2 regions of the Paenibacillus sp. JZ16 genome follow, and region 1 is predicted to be linked to the other one. Evidence: riboswitches for the same ligand, from Rfam matches in the RefSeq annotation. Region 1 holds a riboswitch; the other holds the start of a gene.
The links. Region 1 has a riboswitch for FMN ahead of BJP58_RS26880 (DMT family transporter). Riboswitches for the same ligand answer to the same signal wherever they lie in the genome.

Region 1 (11,125 bases):
AGCTGATTCCGGTAGACAGTACGGTCCAGGAAGACACGCAGGCCAAGGATATGCTGGCTCCTTACAAAGCGGAATTGGAAGAACTGATGAAGCAGGTTATCGGTACTGCAGGCGTCGTACTTGATGGCAAACGCGAGAATGTCCGCTCCAAGGAGACGAATCTCGGTAATCTGATTGCGGATGGCATGCTGGCTAAAGCCAAAGAGCTTAAGAATGCTGATATTGCCCTCACCAATGGTGGAGGTATTCGCGCCGCGATCGATGAGGGCGAAATCACGATGGGCGAGCTGAGAACAGTGATGCCATTCGGGAATACGCTGTTTGTCATGGATGTCACGGGACAGCAGCTGAAAGACGGATTGGAAAACGGAATAAGCGGTGCCAAACTGGCGGATCTGCCAGGGAAGTTCCCGCAAATCGCCGGGATGAAATTCAAATGGGATCCTAGCGCTCCGGCAGGCGATAAAGTGTTCGACGTACAGATCATGAAGGACGGAAGCTACAAACCTCTGGTATTGACCGAGACATACCGGATGGCAACGAACAGCTTTGTAGCCAAGGGCGGGGATGGATATAAATCCTTTGCCGATGCGATTGCCGAAGGAAAATACAACGAGGATCTGGGTTACCCGGATTATGAAATTTTCATGGAATATGTGAACAAGCTGGGCGGTAAGGTTACGCCTAAGGTCGAGGGGAGAATTACGGAGCAGAAGAAACCGGCCAATCCGGGCGACGGCTCTTCTCCTGGATCAGGATCAGGCGGGTCGGGAGGCGGTTCCGTAACACCGCCGGTATCACAGCCTAATCCTCCTTCCTCTGGCGGAAACACATCATTGCCAAACGTAATGGCAGGCAAGGATCTGAATATAACTGATGCAGGCGGAGCAGTGGACCGCATTACGGTGAAGGAAGAGGCGTGGAAGAAGGCAGTTGCCGGAGTGTCTGCGAACGGGCAGCAGGAACTCATTATTCGGGCTCCAGAGTTGAACCGTGCAGCCGAGTTATCCCTTTCGGCAGCAGGTCTGAAGCTCGCCATGGAACGGAATTCGAATGTGACCCTGGTGCTGGAGACCGCACTTGGAGCCTTCCGTCTTCCAGTGACGGCTCTACATTTGGATGAGGTTCTGAAGCCGGCTCAAGGCTCTGGCAGCATCCAAGTGAAGGTATCCGTGGCTCCGGCAGCCAGCAAGGTAGCGGATGCTATGATAAGCAAGGCAGCTTCTATGGGTGCCTCGATGGCTGCGATCGGAGCGCTTCAGTTTGGAGTAGCGGTTGGAGCACCAGGCGCAGAGCAAGAACGGAAGGATTTCGGGAAGCGCGTAATCAGCCGCATCCTGCCGCTGCCGGCAGGGACAGCTTCGAATTCGGTCACTGCTGTAATTTTTGACGCAGATGCGGGAAGCTTCCGATTTGTACCGGCCACAGCGACGACGTGGAATGGTAAACCGGCCATCGAAGTGAAGCATGCCGGAAACGGCATTTACGCACTGCTGCAGTATAAGAAAACCTTTGCCGATCTAAACGGCCACTGGGCGAAAGCGGAAATCGAATCCATGGCTTCCAAGCTGCTCGTGAACGAAGTTAACGCTAACTCGTACGCGCCGGGCAAAGTAATCACGAGAGCAGAGTTTACGGCAATGCTGGTCCGCGCGATGGGACTTAGTCCGGTCATCGAGAGCGGAGCATTCAAGGATGTTCAGGATGCCTCCGCGTATGCCGGCGAGATCGGCGCAGCGTTGCGTTACGGCTTGATCGAGGGCGGCACTGGCGGTGCCTTCTTGCCCAATGCCAGCATGACTCGAGCGGAAATGGCCGTAATGATCACCAGGGCCATGGAGGCGGTAAATCCGACAGACCTGCCGAACCAGAGTGCGAATGCCAGTATTGAATTCAAAGATCAGGCATCCATCCCTGCTTGGGCGGCTGCCCATATTGCCAGTCTTACGGAGCAAGGCATCCTGCGGGGTGACAACCATGGTCATTTCGGTGCACTCGATTCGGTTACCCGTGCGCAAGCGGCACTTGTTCTGAAACGTACTTTGGCAGCATTGAACTTTATGAACTAAGCGAAGAGGAATCCATTAGAATTATAAGACCGTCCTTAAGGTTGCTGAAACCTTAAGGACATTTTTTTTATAACAATGTAAATTGCGAGCGGTTAAAGAGAAGTGCGCTGGTATCCGATAATATCCGTAAGTGTTAGATTAACGATGGGATAAGGATGTGGGTTCATGCGCATTGCGTCTGCATATACATACTGGAGTCAGGTGAAACGGATGGGCGCCGAATCAGCCCAAGGCGGATTTGAACAGCTGCTCCAGAAGAGCAAGGAGGAAGAAGAGAATAAGGGAAAGCTGGTAACCGTAAGGGAAAACGGTTATTTGCGTCAGTATATGGTTCAACCGGATGGGAGCAAAATGCTGTTAAGCGAGACGAAGCAGTACGAGAGTGAATCCGCCGCCAGTTCAACAGATCTATCGATGTCGTTGCCTCAAACAGGCGGAATGAGTCATAATACCAAGGACGCTCTCGATCTGTTATGTCTTCAGGCTGGTGCGGTCGGTACCCGTTCCAGCTACAAGATATTCGATATTACCTAAAATGAATAAATACCAAAAAATCATACTGGTAACAAATCGATACTTGCTGTATAATTCTCAGTAAGTCTTGGTTGAACGTGAGATTTTTCATTGTATTCAAGTCTAATTTCACTTATTTTGAAAATAGATGTATTTACATGAAAGAATTCATGTTATAATTTCAATATATCAACTAAGCTCATAGGAATTATCGGTTAATTAGTGAGTGTGAATGCATTACAAAAATAAAACATGAATATGGATCTTCGGGGTAAGGTGAAATTCCTAACCGGCGGTGATGCTTCGTTCCGGCGTGAACGAAACTCAGCCCGCGACTCGCTGCGTTCTGGTGTGAATCTGATCGCAGCGACTGACTTGGTGCAATTCCAAGGCCGACGGTAAAGTCCGGATGGGAGAAGATCAAAGATGAGTTTGCCGTGGATGCGAAATTTTCCATTCGGGCGCAGGCTTATTTGATCAGTCCCCGTTTACGTCGACATATGTCGATGACGGGGGCTTTCTGCTAGTAAGACCTCCGTATTCAAGACAGGAGAGGGCAAGATGAGTAATATTAATACTGGAGTCAAGGTGAAACCCTATGGTTCCGACACACAGGCAAGTCGACGTTTTAAGGGAGGGTTCTGGCTCGTCGTTTTGGGAGCCGCCCTGTGGGGCGTAGACCCCTTATTCCGGGTCATTCTGCTTAAGAATCTGACTTCGGCACAGATCGTTTTGCTTGAACATATCATTATTTCCCTGATTGCAATTCCTGTATTGTGGAAGAACCGGGAGGAACTAAAAGGCCTTGGCTGGAATCATGTCGGTGCTCTGCTGTTTATATCCTGGGGCGGCTCGGCATTGGCTACCGTATTGTTCACGATGGGGCTGTCGAGCGGCAATCTGAATGCCGTCCTGCTGCTTCAGAAGCTGCAGCCGCTGTTTGCCATCATTCTGGCCAGCCTGCTTCTGAAAGAGAAGCTTCCGCGCCATTTCGGCATACTGCTCATCATCGCGTTGGCGGGCACGTATTTACTGACCTTCGGTTTAACCTTGCCGATTGGCCATTGGAATGAGTTTATTCAAGTTGGCAGTCTCTTGTCCTTAGGCGCAGCAGCGCTGTGGGGCGGTTCAACCGTCATGGGGCGCCTGATGGTAGGCAAACTGAAATACGAGACGGTAACCTCGCTGCGCTTCGTGCTTGCCCTGCCGCTCCTGACCGTCATCACGTGGAGCGAGGGTGCAGCATGGAATATGCCGGCCTGGAATACCGGGGCCTTTGCCTTGGTATCGCTGAACCTGATCGGTCAGGCATTACTGCCGGGTCTCCTGAGCTTGCTGGTTTATTATAAAGGATTAACCACGACCAAAGCCTCCGTGGCAACACTCGCGGAATTGAGTTTTCCCATGGTGGGCGTGCTCATCAACTGGATCGTATTCCAGCAGATCGTGACAGGTCCTCAGCTTCTGGGATTCCTGCTGATCTGGGTCGTACTGTTTATTATTTCCAGACAGCAATCCGAAGCTTCCCCGCAATTGCAATAAAATCATACGTTTGTAGAAAAAGCCGATCCGGATGGGGTCGGTTTTTTTGCCGTTACACAAAACTGTTCCAGTAAGTTTGCCTGGCGAAAGGATCATTTTTTTGAAAGATGTGTAGGGTTTCCGGAATTAAAGGTGTCTTATATAGTAGCACCGGATCTATGGCTTGGTTCAACCAAAAGAGATGGATATAAAGGGGGAGGATCCATGGAGGATCGGACATTGTTGGACGGGCTTGCGCAGAAAGATCCGCGGTGTTTTGAAACATTGGTTGACCGCTATTCACGCTACATAGCCGCGGTGGTCGCTAAAGTGGCCGGTGGACGGTTTAATTCCTACGATGTGGAGGAAATCACCGGGGACGTGCTGGTCAAGCTGTGGACAGACGGGCCCAAAATCATGCTGCGCGGAGATAGCCTCAAGCCTTATCTGGCCATAGCCGCGCGTAATCATACCTTGAATGTTTTGCGAAAAAGACAGCGGGTCATTGAATCCGAATTGGAAGATGATGCGGTTTCTTGTCCTTCTGCAGAGGCATTGGCTATTCTGCGGCAGGAGAAGGAAGCGATTAGCGGCATGGTCCAGGATATGGGGGAACCGGATCGCGAAATCTTCATCCGCAGGTACTTCTATTTGGAGAAAGTCCGAGATATTGCAAGCAGGCTGAATATGCAGGAGAAAGCCGTCACGGCCCGGATCCGCCGGGCAAAGGACAAACTGCGCATTCATTATGAAACCGAGAATCCGTAGGATTTCTATAAGGACCGTGTCTATAGGAGTGAAGCTTCGAATCGATAGCGAAAGGGGATGGATGCAAGTGAAGCGGCGAATTGTAGATATCATGGCCAATATCGACAATCAGGAGCTGGAGAATCTTCTCCTTACGGAGGAAGAGGAACGCGAGTTGACACAGCAAATCAGTATGGAACGCATCAAGAATCGAGCGATGAACCGTATTCAAGAGGAGGAAACGATGATGTTTAAAAACAGGAAAGTGAAAAAATATAAAGCCAGTATCGTTATCGCTGCCGCGATGATTATGATACTTAGCACGACCGCATTTGCGAGCCAATACATGGATAGCTTGAAGCAGTTCTTCGGTCAATCCGCGTCCATTGCGGAAGACGAACGATCACCTATACAAGGGACAGATACCGCGTCCGGGGTAACCATGAATGTGGAAGAAGGGGTTTATGTCGGCAACAGCGGTTATTTGGTGGTCAGCTTCATGAAAGAGGATGGCACGCCATTCCCCGAGGGTGTTTCGATCCCCCTACTTGAACTGAAAACGGAACATGATGTGAGTTATATGGTGGGGCAGCAGCTTCTTGAGGATAACAAAAAGCTTGTCGGCGTATTTGAGATGGATGCGATGAATGACCTCGACGGGCTTAAGGCACGGATCACAGCCGATCGAATCACGTCAGCGGACAACACCCAAGCCGTTGAAGGCCCTTGGGATGTTCAATTCACCATTTCTCCCGGGAAGCAGAGAGAGCAGAGTCTGAATCTGGCGATCGATGAGGGTGAGGAGGCACTGTCTCTCAGTACTATTAGTGTCTCTTCCATCGGTGTAGCTATCGAAGGCAAGCGTACCGATGGTGAGCTGGATAAACTGCCGGAGTATACGCCGGAGGTTAAGGTTATCGCCGCTGACGGATCAGAACTGATGCTTCATGCCAGTTCGACAAGTACCACAAAGAGCGGGTTTCAGTGGCTGTATAATTTGGACAGCAAGAACAACCTCGTTTTTCTGGGGGATGTGGACATCAAAAGCATCAGCATTGACGGCAACGTGACGGAGCTGAAGTAAATATAGATATATAGGTGGCAGGAGGAATCACAAGGGGCAGAAGTGATGACTTCTGCCCTTTTACTTGATCAACACCTCAGCAGGAATGGAATCCGAAAGCCGTAAACGCATCAGGCCATAGCCTAAATACGCTTACGGTTTTTTTGAGGCTTCGGACCGAAATATGATTCATGAGAAAAAAATGTATTGAAATTGGAGAAAACGTCCATTAAAATGAAACCAACTACCATACTAGTTATACTAGTATGGTGAAACGCAACTCTCAACATAGGTGGGAGAGGCAGCTGGGTCACTTTGTCGGTATAACGTTCAAGATACGGAAGTCTATTGGTAAAACCAATATTGTAAGCGCTTAATATTGAAGGGGGGATCAATATAAGGGAGGATATTACCTGCCGTAACGCTGCAACCTGCTTATAGCCACAATAATTGAAAGCGATTTCTTCGTGAGTACTGAATGGAGCTGGATCATGAAACACGGCCATATTCCATGACGAAAGAGGTATGAGAAGAGGCCATACGGATTGGAGTGAATTACGTCGATGGAGCCAAAAGTTGCGCATCATTCCTTGCCAGCCGTGAAAGCGGCCAAGAAGCCATCCAAACTTAAAACCGTCGCTGCCCTGGTCCGGAAGGATTGGCAGCTGTATTCCCTATTGATTTTGCCGGTCATGTACCTGCTCATTTTTAAATATGGACCGATGATTGGCAACGTGATCGCTTTCAGGCGATTTATGCCCGGAGGAAGCATCTATGGGGAGAAATGGGTAGGACTGCACTATTTCAACATGTTTATCCATGACCCGGCGTTCTGGAACGTATTCAAGAATACCCTGCTGCTCGGTGCGTTATCCCTGCTCTTTACGTTTCCGGTACCCATCATCTTTGCGCTGCTGCTGAATGAGGTGAAGAGCAGGCGATTCAAGAAATTCGTTCAGACGGCTTCTTATCTCCCGCACTTTCTGTCCATCGTCATCGTTGCCGGGATGATCCTGCAATTGACGTCGGTCAACGGCTCCGTTAACTCGCTCGTGGAGTTCTTTAACGGGGAACGAATCAATTTCATGCAGCGGGCCGAGTGGTTCCGGGCGATCTATATCTCGTCGGAAATCTGGCAGGGCATGGGCTGGGGCGCGATCCTGTATCTGGCCGCATTAACGACGATTGATGAATCGCTGTACGAGGCGGCAAGGATCGACGGGGCCAACCGCTGGAAGCAAACGCTGTTTGTCACGATTCCGGGCATCCTGCCGACGATTGTGACGCTGCTGATCCTGAACATGGGGGCATTCCTGGCGGTAGGGTTCGAGAAAATATTGCTGCTGTACAATCCGGTTATATATGAGACGGCTGATGTGATCTCGACGTACCTGTATCGGGTCGGTCTCGTATCGAACAACTTCAGTTATGCCACGGCCATTGGACTGTTCGAATCCATAATCGGACTTATATTGGTATTCTCCGTGAATGCGATCTCGCGAAGACTGACGGATCGAAGCTTATGGTAAGGAGGGAGCGGTTATGAAGGAGTCAAGATCCTATAAGGTGTTCAAAGTGTGCAATGCCATCATTCTGCTGTTCGTTGTCTTCATCACGCTGTATCCCTTCCTGAACGTGGTCGCTCAATCCTTCAGCGGCGAGTCGTACATCAATTCAGGGAAGGTGAACCTGATTCCGAGGGGCTTCAATCTCGATACCTACAAAACCGTCACCAATGACGCCATGTTCTGGACGAATTACAAAAACACCGTCGTGTACAGCGTGGTCGGCACCGCGATATCGATGTTCTTAACGACGATTTTTGCTTACGCCCTGTCCAAGAAAAGGCTGGTAGGACGCAAGTTCCTGACGATGTTTGCCGTGTTCACGATGTTCTTCAACGGGGGGCTGATCCCGAACTATGTGCTCATTAACAGCCTGGGCTTCAGCAACTCGATCTGGGCCATCGTAATCCCGGGAGCCATCAGCATATATAACATGCTCATCATGAAATCCTTTTTTGAAAATATGCCGGAAGAGCTGGAGGAAGCCGCGGCCATTGACGGCTTGAACACGTACGGCATGCTGTTCCGAATCGTGCTTCCTTTAAGCAAAGCGGTCATCGCGACCATGGTTCTCTTCTATGCCGTCGGGCACTGGAACTCCTGGTTTCCGGCTTTCCTGTACCTGGATCAGAAGGAGCTCTTCCCGGTTACGATCTATTTGCGCAACATGATAGCGGGCGCAACGGGCGTGACCTCCGCCGGTGCTACCTCGGCCGATAACCTGACGCAGATATCCGCCAATATCAAATCGGTGACCATGGTGCTGACCATTTTGCCGATATTGACGATTTATCCGTTCGTGCAACGTTATTTCGTAACCGGCATCATGCTGGGCTCCGTAAAGCAATAGGACCATCCGTAAGGACATTTTATTGATATCATGGGGGGAATGAGAAAGTGAAAAAGAGTCATCGATCGTTTGCCGGCAAAGCTTTATTGCTATCGTTAATCGTTGCGATCTTGGCGGCGTGTACCGACAAGACAGGCGGCAAAGAGGCCGAAATCCAGGATAAGGGCGCGATGGAAACCTACGCCGTAGGCGATACGTTCAAGGCGACGGAGCCATTCGATCTGTCCATCCTCTACAGCGACCAGCCGGCGTATCCTTACAAGCAGGACTGGATGCTTTTTGCTAAAATAAAAGAAATGACGAACGTGACCTTGAAGCCGACGATCGTGCCGATGAGCGATTACAGCCAAAAGCGCAGTCTGCTGATCAGCTCCGGCGATGCGCCGCTGGTCATTCCGAAGACTTACCCCGGGGAGGAATCCGCGTTCGTGGCTTCCGGTGCGATTCTTCCGATCAGTGATTATATTGATCTGATGCCGAACTTCAAGGACAAGATCGAGAAATGGGACATGGAAAGCGAACTGGAAGGGCTTCGCCAGGAGGACAAAAAATATTATGTGCTCCCGGGCCTCCATGAAGCGGTGTGGCCGGACTATACGCTGATCGTGCGCACGGATATTTTCGAAAAGCATAACATCGCAATTCCGACCACCTGGGATGAGCTGTATACGGCGATGAAGCAGTTGAAGCAGGAGTACCCGGACATTACGCCGTTCTCCGATCGCTTCAAATTCAACAGTACGCTGAACATCGCGGCTACGGGCTTCGGCACCAAAGGCGGATGGGGCTACGGCAGCGGACTTACGTATAAGGAAGATACGGATGAATTTGTGTACACGGCGGCAACGGATGAATATAAGGACATGTTGGCCTACTTCCATAAGCTGGTGGATGAAGGATTGCTGGACAAAGAGAGCTTTACCCAGGATGACGATCAGGCCGTGCAAAAGTTCGTGACCGGCAAATCCTTCATCATTAACGGCAACTCCCAGACCGTGGTCCAGCATCGCAATGATATGGACAAAACGCTGGGCGAAGGCAAGTATGCGATCAGCAAAATCACGGTTCCCGGCGGCCCGGCAGGCCAGCTGATGTCCGGCAGCCGACTCGAGAACGGGGTGATGATCACTTCCAAAGTGAAAGAGAGCGAGCATTTTAAAGCCATCCTGCAGTTTATCGACTGGCTCTATTACAGCGACGAGGGACAGGAATTTACGAAGTGGGGCGTCGAAGGCGTAACGTATACCAAGGAAGGCGGCGTGCGCAAGCTGATGGACGACATTAACTACAACGGATTGAATCCGAAGGGCACGAAGGATCTGCGGATCGAGCACGGCTTCTCGGGCGGCGTGTTTGCGTACGGCGGCACGACGGAGCTGCTTCAATCCATGTTCAGCGAGGAAGAGCAGCAGTTCCAGAAGAGCATGAGCGAAACAAAAACTGTCGTGAAGCCGGAGCCGCCGATTCCGTACTCGGTTGAAGAACGCGAGCGAGTGACGCTTTTGAGCACGCCGCTGAAGGACTACACGGATCAGAACACGCTGAAGTTCATTCTGGGCGATCGCGATCTTGCCGAGTACGACAAGTTCGTGAAGGAGCTGGATAGCCAGGGCGTAGGACAATACCTGGAGATTGCGAATAAGACTTATAAAAAATATAAAGAGCAACAATAACCAACGGATCGACAGGCTGCCGTTTCTTTATGGAAAGGCAGCCTGTTTGGAAGTTCGGACGGTCGCGATGTTCCATCCTGCACTGTAGACGACAAGGAGGTTGTTCTAAATTGAGTGTGACCGTTCAAGACGTAATCAACCGATTAACCGAACCAGCGGGACGCCTTGAATCCACGGTGGACGGGGTTGTAGCCGGAAGCGCGGATGCCATCGTTCACGGCATCGCCGTCACGTTCGCCGCCTCGTTTTCGGTTTTGCAGAGAGCCGTACAGGCGGGAGCTAACCTTGTGATCACCCATGAGGGGATCTTTTACAGCCACCATGAGGATGGAGTGGATGGGATGCAGGCGAGTTCTGTCCACCAGGATAAAATAGATCTGATCCATTCCGGCAATCTGGCGATTTACCGGTTTCATGATGCGCCTCACAGGTATGTTCCCGATATGATCACACAGGGATTGGTTCAGGCACTGGACTGGGAGCCCTATATCGATACGTACCTTCCTACAGCTGCCCTAGTCACACTGCCCGGAGAACTGACAGTTCAGGAGATTGCAGAAGATATAAAAAGAAAACTGAATCTTCCGTATCTTCGTTATGTGGGGAATCGAAGCGGAATATGCTCCAGAATCGGCATAACCGTCGGCTACCGTGGCGGCGGCGCGCATGCTATTCCTCTCTGCGTGAATGAGCGGCTGGATCTGCTTATCGCCGGCGAAGGCCCGGAATGGGAGACACCCGAATATATCGGCGATGCAGTGGCTCAAGGCCGGAACCCGTCCATGCTTCTGCTTGGTCATGCCGCCAGCGAGGAGCCCGGTATGGCCTGTGCGGCCAAGCTGCTCCGGGAGCTTTTTCCGCAGATTCCCGTACATTATATACCGCCCGTGCCCTTGATTCAGGTAATATAGAGGGAGAAATAACTTCAAGCGGTATCGGAAGAGCCATCCGCATAGAAAGCGATGCGATCAGCCGAATTTTATAACGTAAGCAAAAAGAACACTTGAGCATAAGAGAAAGAGGTAACGACATATGTCAACAGAGCAAAAGATTAAAGGCTCTACCAGGGAGTATTCCTATCAGCTGCTGAAAGACCGGATATTCCATCTGGAGCTGGAGCCGGG
Region 2 (11,125 bases), 910 kb from region 1:
CAGTGCGCGTCATGAAAGAGCTGGGTGTGAAAAGTCTGCTGGTTACCAATGCGGCGGGCGGCATCAACACGTCCTTCGAGCCGGGTGACCTCATGCTGATCTCCGATCATCTGAACATGACAGGCACCAACCCGCTGATCGGGCCGAATGATCCGGAGCTTGGCGTTCGGTTCCCGGACATGTCCCAGGCTTACAGCCGTCAGCTTCGCCAATTGGCAAAAGAAGTCGCGGTGGGTCAGGGCATTGCGCTGAGAGAAGGGGTCTATGCAGGTTTGCTCGGACCAACCTATGAAACGCCTGCCGAGATCGTCATGCTGCGTACGCTCGGTGCGGATGCGGTAGGCATGTCCACGGTGTCTGAGGTCATTGTGGCCAGACATGCCGGTCTTGAAGTGCTGGGCATCTCCTGCATCAGCAACATGGCAGCCGGAATATTGGATCAGCCGCTATCCCATGACGAGGTTATGGAGACCGCCGAGAAGGTCCGGGAGAAATTCCTTGCGCTTGTCATGGCCATTATTCCAAAAATGTAATAACCCATTTTAGCAAGGGGCTGGGCTCCGGCGGATTTATATCTGCCGAGCCCAGCTTTTTTGCTATAAGTTTTCAGCGAAGCTGAACCATTCTGTATTCGCATTTATACGTGTTTGGGGTCCCCGCAAAGGATTTGGAATAAGCATCGAAGCATAGGCTCCACTTTGTGGGGTTATTCTGTGTTCCTTTAAGATCAAGGTGATAATATTTCCGTAAAATACTGGAATAATTTGTTTTCATCCTGACGACAATGAATAGCAGACCCGTTATTTTTCGGGATGCCATTACGAATGTCAGGAGGGGATGGAAGTGAAAAAAGCGTTAATCGCTGGATTGCTGGTTCTATTTGTAGGGTTGTCCAGTGCGGCTGTACCAAGTTATGCAGAAGAAAAAAGCAAACCCGGCGAAGGATCATCTCAAGAGGAACTGGCACCAGGTGCTCGTTCTGCTATATTGCTGGATGCGGATACCGGAACCATTATTTACGAGAAAAACAGCCATGATAAGCTGCCTCCGGCGAGCATCACCAAGATCATGACGATGCTGCTTACGATGGAGGCCATCGATGAAGGACAATTGCAGTGGACGGATAAAGTGCGTACCAGCGAATATGCGGCCTCCATGGGCGGGTCGCAGATCTTTCTTGAGCCCGGCGAAGAGATGACGGTGGATGAGATGCTCAAAGGCATAGCCATGGCATCAGGCAATGATGCCTCCGTCGCGGTGGCGGAGAAAATTGCCGGCTCAGAGGAAGCGTTTGTGAAGCTGATGAACGAGAAAGCGGCCGAGCTGGGAATGAAGGATACACATTTTGTGAACTGCAACGGACTTCCTGCAGAGAATCACTATACTTCGGCCCACGACATTGCGGTCATGAGCCGGGAGCTGCTGAAATATGACCAGATCACCAAATATACGGGAGCATATCAGGATTATTTACGTAAAGATTCAGAAAAACCGTTCTGGCTGGTCAACACAAACAAGCTGGTTCGATTCTACACGGGTGCTGACGGATTGAAAACCGGATACACGTCAGAGGCCAAATTCTGTTTATCGGCAACGGCCAAACGGGACGGACTGCGCGCTGTAGCCGTTGTCATGGGAGCTCCGGATACAAAGACTCGGAATAATGAAGTATCTCGCATGTTTGACTATGCCTTCTCCCAGTATTCGATGCATTCCATCTATAAGCCGGGTGAAGTGTTAGGTATCGTGAAGGTCCAGAAGGGGACCGTGCCAGAGATCTCGATTCAAGCGGATAAAGATTACAGCGTGCTGGTTAAGAAGGGCGTAAAAAGTCCGGATATCCGTCATGAAATTCAGATGGACCCGAATTTAAAGGCGCCGGTAGCCGCCGGACAAGTCGTCGGCAAGCTAACGGTGTATCAAGGCGATCGGGTAGTGAAGGAGTTCGAGCTGACATCTCCTGTCGAGGTGAAGAAGGCCGGATTCTGGAAGCTGTTCAAACGGACAACCGGCAAGTTGTTTCATGTAGATTAATAGGAGTTTTCTTCTAGTTTTGTCGGGATGCAGGAATGTCTTTTTCAAATGTAGAAATCTTTGTTCATGTCAGGGAGGAGAGTGAGCAAACATGAATCTGCATGTTGATATGGAGCATCACAGGCATGTACTGATTGTCCGTCTGTCCGGGGAACTGGATCATCATACGGCCGATCATGTCCGGATGCAGCTGGATGAAGCTATTCAGAGACGTCAAACAGAGCACTTGGTGCTGAGCTTAAAGGACTTGGACTTTATGGACAGCTCGGGACTTGGGGTCATCCTGGGACGCTATAAATTCATCAAGCAAAAAGGCGGAAAGATGGCGGTATGCGATGTCAAGCCACAGGTTTACCGCTTGCTTGAAATGTCGGGGCTGTTCAAGATCATGCCGATATATGAGAACGAGAGCACGGCACTCTCGGGTTTGGAGGTAGTGTCATGAGTGAAGGAAAAGCACAGCATAATTTTATGACTCTGCAGTTTGCCGCAAAGTCGGAAAACGAATCCTTTGCCCGTGTCGCCGTGGCTGCGTTCATCTCCCAGATGGATCCCAACATGGATGAGCTCAGTGACCTGAAAACGGTAGTCTCCGAAGCGGTCACAAACAGCATTATCCACGGTTACGATAGTGATCCGGATGGGGTTGTCAAGATTGAAGCCTCCATAGACGGGGATATGATCACGCTGTGCATTGAAGATTCCGGCCATGGGATCGAAGACTTGGAGATGGCCAAGCAGCCGCTTTATACATCAAAGCCAGAGCTGGAGCGATCCGGCATGGGATTCACCATCATGGAAAATTTCATGGACGAATTTGAAGTGGTCAGCGAACCAGGCAGCGGTACGTCGATCAAAATGAAAAAGAGGATCGAATCTAAGAAAGCTTTATATAATTAGGGGTTGGACAAATGGATGCCGATGTGAAGAAAACTTCGCAGACTTATTTGGACGACGCGGAGGTCAAACGACTCATTGCACTTAGCCAAAGCGGGGATAATGTCGCCCGGGACACGCTCGTCAACTGTAATATTCGTCTTGTCTGGTCTGTCGTTCAGCGGTTTATGAACCGGGGGTATGAGCCTGATGATCTGTTTCAGATCGGCTGTATCGGTCTCCTCAAATCCGTGGACAAGTTCGATCTCAGTTATGACGTAAAGTTCTCGACCTATGCCGTACCGATGATCATCGGAGAAATTCAGCGCTTCTTAAGGGACGACGGGACCCTGAAGGTCAGCCGTTCGCTTAAGGAAATGGCCAACAAAGTCAGGAAGAAGCGGGACGAGCTGTCCAAGCAGCTCGATCGGCTTCCAACGGTGAAAGAGGTTGCCGAAGAGCTTGGGGTAACCCCCGAGGAAGTGGTGTTTGCCCAAGAGGCGAACAAACCGCCAACCTCGATTCATGAGACCGTATTTGAAAATGACGGGGATCCCATAACGCTAATGGATCAGATAGCTGATGAATCGCAGGAACGATGGTTCGACAAGCTGGCCTTGAATGAAGCGATAGGCGGCTTGACCGAACGGGAGCGGCTCATTGTATATCTGCGGTATTACCGGGATCAGACGCAGTCGGAAGTTGCCAGCCGGCTGGGCATATCCCAAGTACAGGTATCGCGACTTGAGAAAAAAATATTGCAGAGCATACGGAACGAGATCGCGCAGTAGCGGCTCGCAGCCGTTATTCTAAAGAAATGCTCAAACTGACGCCGCCCTTAGGGGACGGCGTCTTTTCATTTTTCAACAACCTCCTTGTTGATGTGCCGGATAAAGAAAGTATGGTAAATCCGAGTAGAAAGGAGAGACATTTCCCATACTAACGGTAATTTAGCAGTAAAGGAGTGTTTCGGATGAAGGTTAATCCCACTCCGACGGTGTTTCTGCAGCTAAGGAGCCGCATACGGTTACCAAGAAACCAGACCGTCAAACTAGGTGATGTCGCCTTCATTGTCTGCGAGCCCGAATGGGAGAAGCGGCTTAGAGCCCTGCCGCTTACGCAGCCGAAGGATATCGATGGCAACCGCCTTGTCATGGATCTGATACAAATCATCCCGAAGATTCAAGCCTTGATTCCTGGCGCCCATATTGAACCGATGGGAAACCATCATACCCTGGTGGAGCTTATTGGTCCGGAGAGCAAGCGGTCCAAATTGTGGTTCCCGCTCATTTGGCTGCTCTTGTTTTTCGGTTCGGCGCTGACCATTATGAATTTCCATGCCGACGTCAACATGCTCGAGGTACAGATCCGAATCGTCGAGATGGTGACGGGGAAAAGAGACGAGCATCCCTATTTGTTCCAGATTGCATACTCGCTCGGGCTCGGATTCGGAATGACGGTGTTCTTCAATCACTTATTCAAGAAAAAATGGAATGAAGAACCGACCCCGCTCGAGGTGGAAATGTACCTCTATCAGGAAAATCTGGATCAGTTCGTGGTCGCCGAAGAATATCGGAAAATGAACGCCGGAGCGGATACGACAGGTAAGGAACCATGATGATGTCCATTCTGCAAGGGATATTCACCTGTGTTCTTGGCGTAGCTGGGGGCATCGCCGTCGGCGGCGGAGTCATTGCGCTCATCATCGTGTTGGACATCATTCCGAGATTGTCCCAGCTGACGGCAACGTACAACCGGGTCCATTGGTATGAAGGGGCTTTAATTGCCGGATCTTTTATCGGCACGGTGGCCGATTTCTGGCGATGGTCCGTTCCTTTGGGACCGGTTGTGAGTACCGTGATCGGATTGATGTGCGGGATATTCATCGGCATGCTGGCAGCCGCATTGACCGAAGTATTGAATGTATTGCCGATTCTGGCCAAGCGGCTCCGGTTGACGGGCTATTTGTTCGGTCTTCTTATGGCCATGGTCGCAGGCAAGGTAGCGGGCTCTCTGTTCGACTGGTTTGTTTACAGCAAGTGATAGTTGAGGCTAGGAGGTAGGTTATGGACGAGAAAACAACATATAACGGCGAACGGGAGACCGATATTCCGATCATTCCACCATCGGAGATCAAAGCATTGGAGGAACAGGAGCTGGCTGAGAAGAGGGAGGCCGAGACCTCCAACAGCACCGAGGAATCCGTCATCTACTGGCAGCATACAGACCATGTCCCCGCAAAGCTGAGTGATCTGAAAAAAGTGCTTAAGGAAGTTATCGGTCTTGGGGTTTCTTTTGATGTGGTATTCCGTGAAATGAACTTTGCCGGCAGAAACGCGGGACTTCTCTTCTTAAACGGCTTCACGAATGATGCCGTGGTGACGGATATACTGACAAGGCTGACGTATCTGACACCGGAGGATGTGAGCAATCAGGCACTTACCGAGATGATGACCCGCTATATTCCCCATGTCCAAGTGGAGCGGGATACAAGGCTCAGCAAAGTGATTAACGAAGTGCTCTCGGGTATATGTGCGCTGTTCATTGAGGATGCGCATTCCGCTATCTTGTTGGATACCCGGAAATATCCTGTGCGCGGGCTCGAGGAGCCTGCGGTGGAACGTGTCGTTCGCGGCGCAAGGGATGGTTTTACGGAGACACTCGTTACCAACGTGAACCTGGTGCGAAGACGGGTTCGTGATCCGGGACTTCACGTTGAGGTCATGAAGGTCGGAAGGCGGACGAGAACGGATGTGTGCCTGGTTTTCATAGATGACATCGTGGACCGTACGCAGGTTGAGGCGATTCGCGATAAAATCAAGGAAGTGGATTTAGAGGGGCTTCCACTTGGAGATAAACAGCTCGAAGAAGCAATCGTGAACAAAGGCTGGCACCCATTTCCGCTGGTCCGATATTCGGAACGGCCGGATGTTGTATCCTCCCATCTGCTCGAAGGCCGAGTAGTTGTCATGGTAGATACTTCACCGAGCGTGATGATTATGCCAACCACGTTTTTGGATCTGTGTCAGCATGCCGAGGAGAATCGCCAAACCCCATTTATGGGGACATATCTCCGCTGGATACGTTTTATAGGCATTTTTGCATCCATGTTCCTGCTCCCGCTGTGGATGCTGCTTGTTGTCCATCCTGAACTGAAGCCGCCGGGACTCGATATCATCGGTCCGCAGGAGAATGCTAAAATTCCGATTATCCTGCAGTTTCTGATCGTTGAATTCGGCGTGGATTTGCTCCGCTTGGCTGCCGTTCATACGCCGACACCGCTTGCGTCGGCGATGGGGCTGATCGCCGCGATCTTGATCGGCGACATCGCCGTTAAGACCGGATTGTTTGTCAACGAGGTCGTCTTGTATATGGCGGTTGCATCCATCGGGATGTATGCAACTCCGAGTTATGAGCTGGGACTTGCCAACCGGATGGTCAGGCTGCTCCTTCTGCTTGCAACAGCCCTGTTTGGGGTGAAGGGTTTTGTCATCGGGACGACGCTTCTGATTCTGCTCCTGACGACACACCGTTCCTACAATTCCTCTTATTTGTGGCCATTTATACCATTTAGTGCAAAAGCGATGGGCGAAATTTTGTTCCGCAAACCGCTGCTTCTATCTAGAAGACGCCCGGCCCACAATAAAACACGCGACAACACCAAAATGGGCCCTGAAATGAATCCGAGAGGCGAGCAATAACAATAACACAAATGTTGTGTTGAAAAATCCATTTTGATTACCTTCCGTTGTCTGCTATACTGTGAACAATTATTCGATTACCCTATTTTGAATCAATGGATCGGAGGAATTGTAAGCATGTTTTTACACGGTACAAGCAAGATTAACGATCAGGGGCATTTGGAAATCGGCGGGTGTGACACATCCGATTTGAAAGCTCAATATGGAACACCATTATATATTGTAGACGAGCAGTCGGTTCGCAATCGTTGTCGGGAATACATCGAGGCCTTCAAGGCGTCCGGCTTGAAGTTCCAAGTCGCGTATGCAAGTAAGGCGTTTTGCGTGATGGCCATGTGCCAATTGGCCGACCAGGAAGGTATGTCGCTTGACGTCGTATCAGACGGAGAGCTGTACACCGCACTTGAGGCCGGATTCCCGGCAGACCGGATTCATTTCCACGGAAATAATAAAACCCCGGAAGAAATTGAGATGGCGCTGGATGCGGAAATTGGCTGTTTCGTTGTCGATAACGTAGTTGAACTGCATATGCTGCAAGCGATTGCTGCCGAGAAGAATCGGAAGGTCAACATTCTGCTACGCGTGACACCGGGTGTTGAGGCTCATACGCATGAGTATATCTCAACAGGCCAAACGGATTCGAAATTTGGCTTTGATATCGGCAACGGCTCTGCTTATGAAGCGGTGAAGCTTGCCGAGGCTCAAGCGAACATTCATCTGATGGGTATTCATTCCCATATCGGCTCCCAGATTTTTGAGGTGGAAGGCTTTCAGATGGCTGTTCAGCGCGTAGCTGAATTCGCGGCTTCCGTTAAAGAAGGTTTGGGGGTTGTGTTCAAGGTTGTAAACCTTGGGGGTGGTTTCGGTATCCGTTACGTGGATGGCGATACGCCGCTTCAAGTATCCCAGTATGTAAAAGCGATCACGGATGCCGTGAAGACCCATTTTGCGGGCCTTGGCTCCGAACTTCCTGAAATTTGGGTGGAACCGGGCCGGAGCATTGTTGGTGATGCAGGCACCACCCTGTATACGGTGGGCACAAGCAAGGATATTCCCGGAGTGCGTAAATACGTTGCCGTAGACGGCGGAATGACGGACAACCCGCGCCCGGCGCTGTACGAGTCGAAATATGAAGCGCTGCTGGCGAACCGGGCGAATGAGAAACCGGAAGAAACGGTATCCATTGCCGGCAAGTGCTGTGAGAGCGGAGACATGCTCATCTGGGACTTGGAGCTTCCGAAGGTAGCAACAGGCGATTTGCTGGCCGTATCCTGCACAGGCGCATACAACTATTCCATGGCTAGCAATTACAACCGCATCCGCAAACCTGCAGTCGTGTTCGTGAAGGACGGACAGAGCAAGCTGGTCGTACGCCGTGAGTCGCTTGCGGACATCATCAGTCATGATGTGGTGCCGGCAAGTGTAACCAAAGAAACCGTAACCAATTAAACTGAAGTTTGTTTTACGGCTCTAAAACCCAAGAGGGCCCGCCACTGCCTCCGGCTGCGGTCAGGGCTCTTTGGTTTGCCTTGGACTTGATATAGGATGTGTAAACGGGGGACAAGATCGTTTTTGCTTCGAAGCTCAATTCATAGTAAACTATAGAATGCATTGTAAAAAAATCGATTAAAGCGTTCTAATAACGGAAGGAGATAACACATATGGCTAAAAAAGCGAAGATCACATTAGAGAACGGCAAAGAGGTAGTGCTTGATCTGTTCGAGAATGATGCACCGAATACGGTAGCTAATTTTGAGAAATTGGCGAACTCCGGTTTTTATAACGGTCTTGTATTTCACCGCGTAATTCCTGGGTTCGTTGCTCAAGGCGGCTGCCCACAGGGAACGGGAACCGGCGGTCCTGGCTATACCATCAACTGCGAGATCAACCCTAACAAGCATGAGCGTGGAAGCTTGGCCATGGCGCATGCCGGCCGCAACACGGGCGGAAGCCAGTTCTATGTATGCTACGAGCCGCAGCCGCATTTGGACGGACAACATACGGTGTTCGGTAAAGTTGTAGAGGGCATGGAGTATGTGGATGCATTCAAAGGCCGCGACAAAATGGAAAAAGTAGAAGTATACGAAGCGTAACCATTAGCTTCCGGTCAGGACAGGCTCACTCATAAGGGTGAGCCTGTTTTTAATATTCCGGGGAGGGGTTAGGCAGGGTCAGGGAATAATTGGCGGAGCTCCTCCGGAACAGGCCGGCTTTTTCGAGTATGTACATCCATCGCCACACTGGTAACGGCGGCATCCGCGCACAGCTCTCCCTGTTCGTTGTATATCGTCTGAATCAGCACATAACTCGTACGACCCATAATCTGCGGTTCGGTCACGATCGTCAGCCGTTCGCCCTGGCCGCACTCCTTGCGGTAATTAATATTGATATTGACGGTAACGGTCTGGACACCGAGCCGTTTCAATAGGTCATATTGAAGATTTCCTGCTTCGTACCATTCCTCACGGCCCCACTCCAGATATTCCAGGTATTTGGCGTTGTTTACATGTCCGTTGACGTCGATCTCCGTAGGACGGACGACAATGTCCAGCGATGTTTTCATCGTTGCGTGCTCCTTTTCAACTGTATCTAGTTCCTGTGTTTATCCTATTTAACTGTTCTCCCTTGGGGGAGGATTCTCCTTCTACATTCAATACACATATTGTCATTAAGTTATAAACTTTAAAAAAGTTAGTTGTTTTTCTTGCAATTTTCAAAAGGTGGTGATAAGATTCTTGATAAGATCAAACAATTTCATATGTTTAATCCTTCGGGGCAGGGTGAAATTCCCTACCGGCGGTGATGAACGCAGTGATTGAGCTTTAGAAAGCAGATGGCTGCGTCTTAGTCCGTGACCCGGATATGCGTGTGTTGTAACACACCGTATGCGGTGGACCTGGTGAAAATCCGGGACCGACAGTATAGTCTGGATGGGAGAAGGAGTGAAAGACACATAAGCAACATGTGCTATTTGTGTCTGTGCACACAACGCGATATGCGTTATGTGCAGGTTTTCACATGCGATTCAAACCTGTGCTTGCGATGATTTGATGTCGTCGGTAACGGATTTGAATCGTTTGTTATAGGCAAAACCTGCGATCATAACGGTTATTTAGTGTGTCGATTATAACTTCCATCAAGCCCTGTTAAGGATTCCCCGAATCTTTGGCAGGGCTTTTTTGTGTGAACGTTGAGAAAGGGGCATGTTTAGCATGGATATCGTCAACGATGAATTCTATATGTCACTTGCGCTGGACCTGGCTGAACGTGCTCAGGGCCAAACCGGGATTAATCCGGTTGTGGGCTGTGTCGTCGTTAAGGATGGCGCGCTTGCAGGGGTGGGAACACATCTGGAGCGCGGAACACCGCACGCTGAAGTTCATGCTCTGAATATGGCTGGCAGCAAAGCAGCGGGCAGTACGGTGTACGTGACACTGGAGCCCTGCAGTCACTACGGTACGACGCCGCCATGCAGCGAGAGGCTGATTGCCGAAGGTGTTCAGCGAGTGGTTGTTGCTTGCGAGGACCCCAATCCTCTTGTTGCGGGCAATGGGATCCAAATGCTGCGCGCAGCGGGAATCAGGGTTGAGATCGGTGTCCTTAAGGAACGTGCTCTTCGCTTGAACGAAACCTTCATTAAATTCATTACGACGGGTCAGCCTTTCGTAACGTTAAAGACAGCCAGCACGCTGGACGGCAAGATCGCTTCGAAAACCGGTGATAGCAAGTGGATATCCAATGAGGAATCAAGAGAGCTTGTGCATACGCTGCGTCATCGTCACCAGGGCATCATGGTAGGCGTGTCTACCGTAATCGCGGATAATCCAAGCCTGACGACAAGACTTGGCGTGGAAGGCTTGCATCCGGTTAGGATCATTGTGGATTCCAGCTTACGAATCCCGCTCGACAGCCATGTCGTGACAGACGGTTTGGCGCCGACATGGGTCTTGACGACGGAGCAGGCGGATGAGAAGAACCGGTCCGTGCTGGAAGAGCAAGGAATTCAGGTTATCCCCTGCGGGCCAGGACCGCGTGTGGATCTGAAGGCTGCACTGGTGAAACTGGGGCAAAAGGGGATTGCCTCCATTTTGCTGGAGGGCGGGGGCACGCTGAATGGCTCAATGCTGGAACAGAAGCTGGTGGATCGGCTCATCCAGTTCATCGCCCCTAAGATTATTGGTGGATACGATTCCCCGGGAAATTACATGTTCAGCGGGTATGAGCAGATGAATCAAGCGATTCAGCTGACAGGACTTGAGACCGAAAGACTTGGCGACAATATTTACGTCACCGGGATTCCGGTCTGGAAATAAGGAGAAAGAAAGGAGGGAAGCCTGTGTTTACTGGATTGGTTGAGGAGATCGGCGAGATGAGGCGGATCGGACGGAAGGGCGAAGCCATGCTGCTGAGCATTTCCGCGAGCCGGATTATGGATGATTTAAAGCTGGGGGACAGCGTATCCGTTAATGGCGTTTGCTTGACAGCTACAACCATTGACAAAGGTATATTTACGG

Region 2: it holds a riboswitch for FMN, as region 1 does, so the genes downstream of both, ribD (bifunctional diaminohydroxyphosphoribosylaminopyrimidine deaminase/5-amino-6-(5-phosphoribosylamino)uracil reductase RibD) here and BJP58_RS26880 (DMT family transporter) in region 1, are expected to answer to the same signal.

The regions. Positions count from the first base shown of each region.
Region 1 covers NZ_CP017659.1:6,023,420-6,034,544, forward strand. The annotation lists gene BJP58_RS26870 (choice-of-anchor I family protein) at 1-2,069, shown strand, start outside; gene BJP58_RS26875 (hypothetical protein) at 2,235-2,603, shown strand; FMN riboswitch at 2,841-3,007, shown strand; gene BJP58_RS26880 (DMT family transporter) at 3,144-4,124, shown strand; gene BJP58_RS26885 (RNA polymerase sigma factor) at 4,329-4,871, shown strand; gene BJP58_RS26890 (DUF4179 domain-containing protein) at 4,933-5,934, shown strand; gene BJP58_RS26895 (ABC transporter permease) at 6,477-7,442, shown strand; gene BJP58_RS26900 (carbohydrate ABC transporter permease) at 7,456-8,328, shown strand; gene BJP58_RS26905 (ABC transporter substrate-binding protein) at 8,376-10,001, shown strand; gene BJP58_RS26910 (Nif3-like dinuclear metal center hexameric protein) at 10,112-10,912, shown strand; gene BJP58_RS26915 (GntR family transcriptional regulator) at 11,034-11,125, shown strand, end outside.
Region 2 covers NZ_CP017659.1:6,934,705-6,945,829, forward strand. The annotation lists gene BJP58_RS31030 (purine-nucleoside phosphorylase) at 1-533, shown strand, start outside; gene BJP58_RS31035 (D-alanyl-D-alanine carboxypeptidase family protein) at 844-2,034, shown strand; gene spoIIAA (anti-sigma F factor antagonist) at 2,126-2,479, shown strand; gene spoIIAB (anti-sigma F factor) at 2,476-2,934, shown strand; gene sigF (RNA polymerase sporulation sigma factor SigF) at 2,946-3,701, shown strand; gene BJP58_RS31055 (stage V sporulation protein AA) at 3,884-4,528, shown strand; gene BJP58_RS31060 (stage V sporulation protein AB) at 4,525-4,953, shown strand; gene BJP58_RS31065 (spore germination protein) at 4,977-6,611, shown strand; gene lysA (diaminopimelate decarboxylase) at 6,729-8,060, shown strand; gene BJP58_RS31075 (peptidylprolyl isomerase) at 8,273-8,704, shown strand; gene BJP58_RS31080 (YbgC/FadM family acyl-CoA thioesterase) at 8,773-9,174, opposite strand; FMN riboswitch at 9,374-9,557, shown strand; gene ribD (bifunctional diaminohydroxyphosphoribosylaminopyrimidine deaminase/5-amino-6-(5-phosphoribosylamino)uracil reductase RibD) at 9,824-10,924, shown strand; gene ribE (riboflavin synthase) at 10,948-11,125, shown strand, end outside.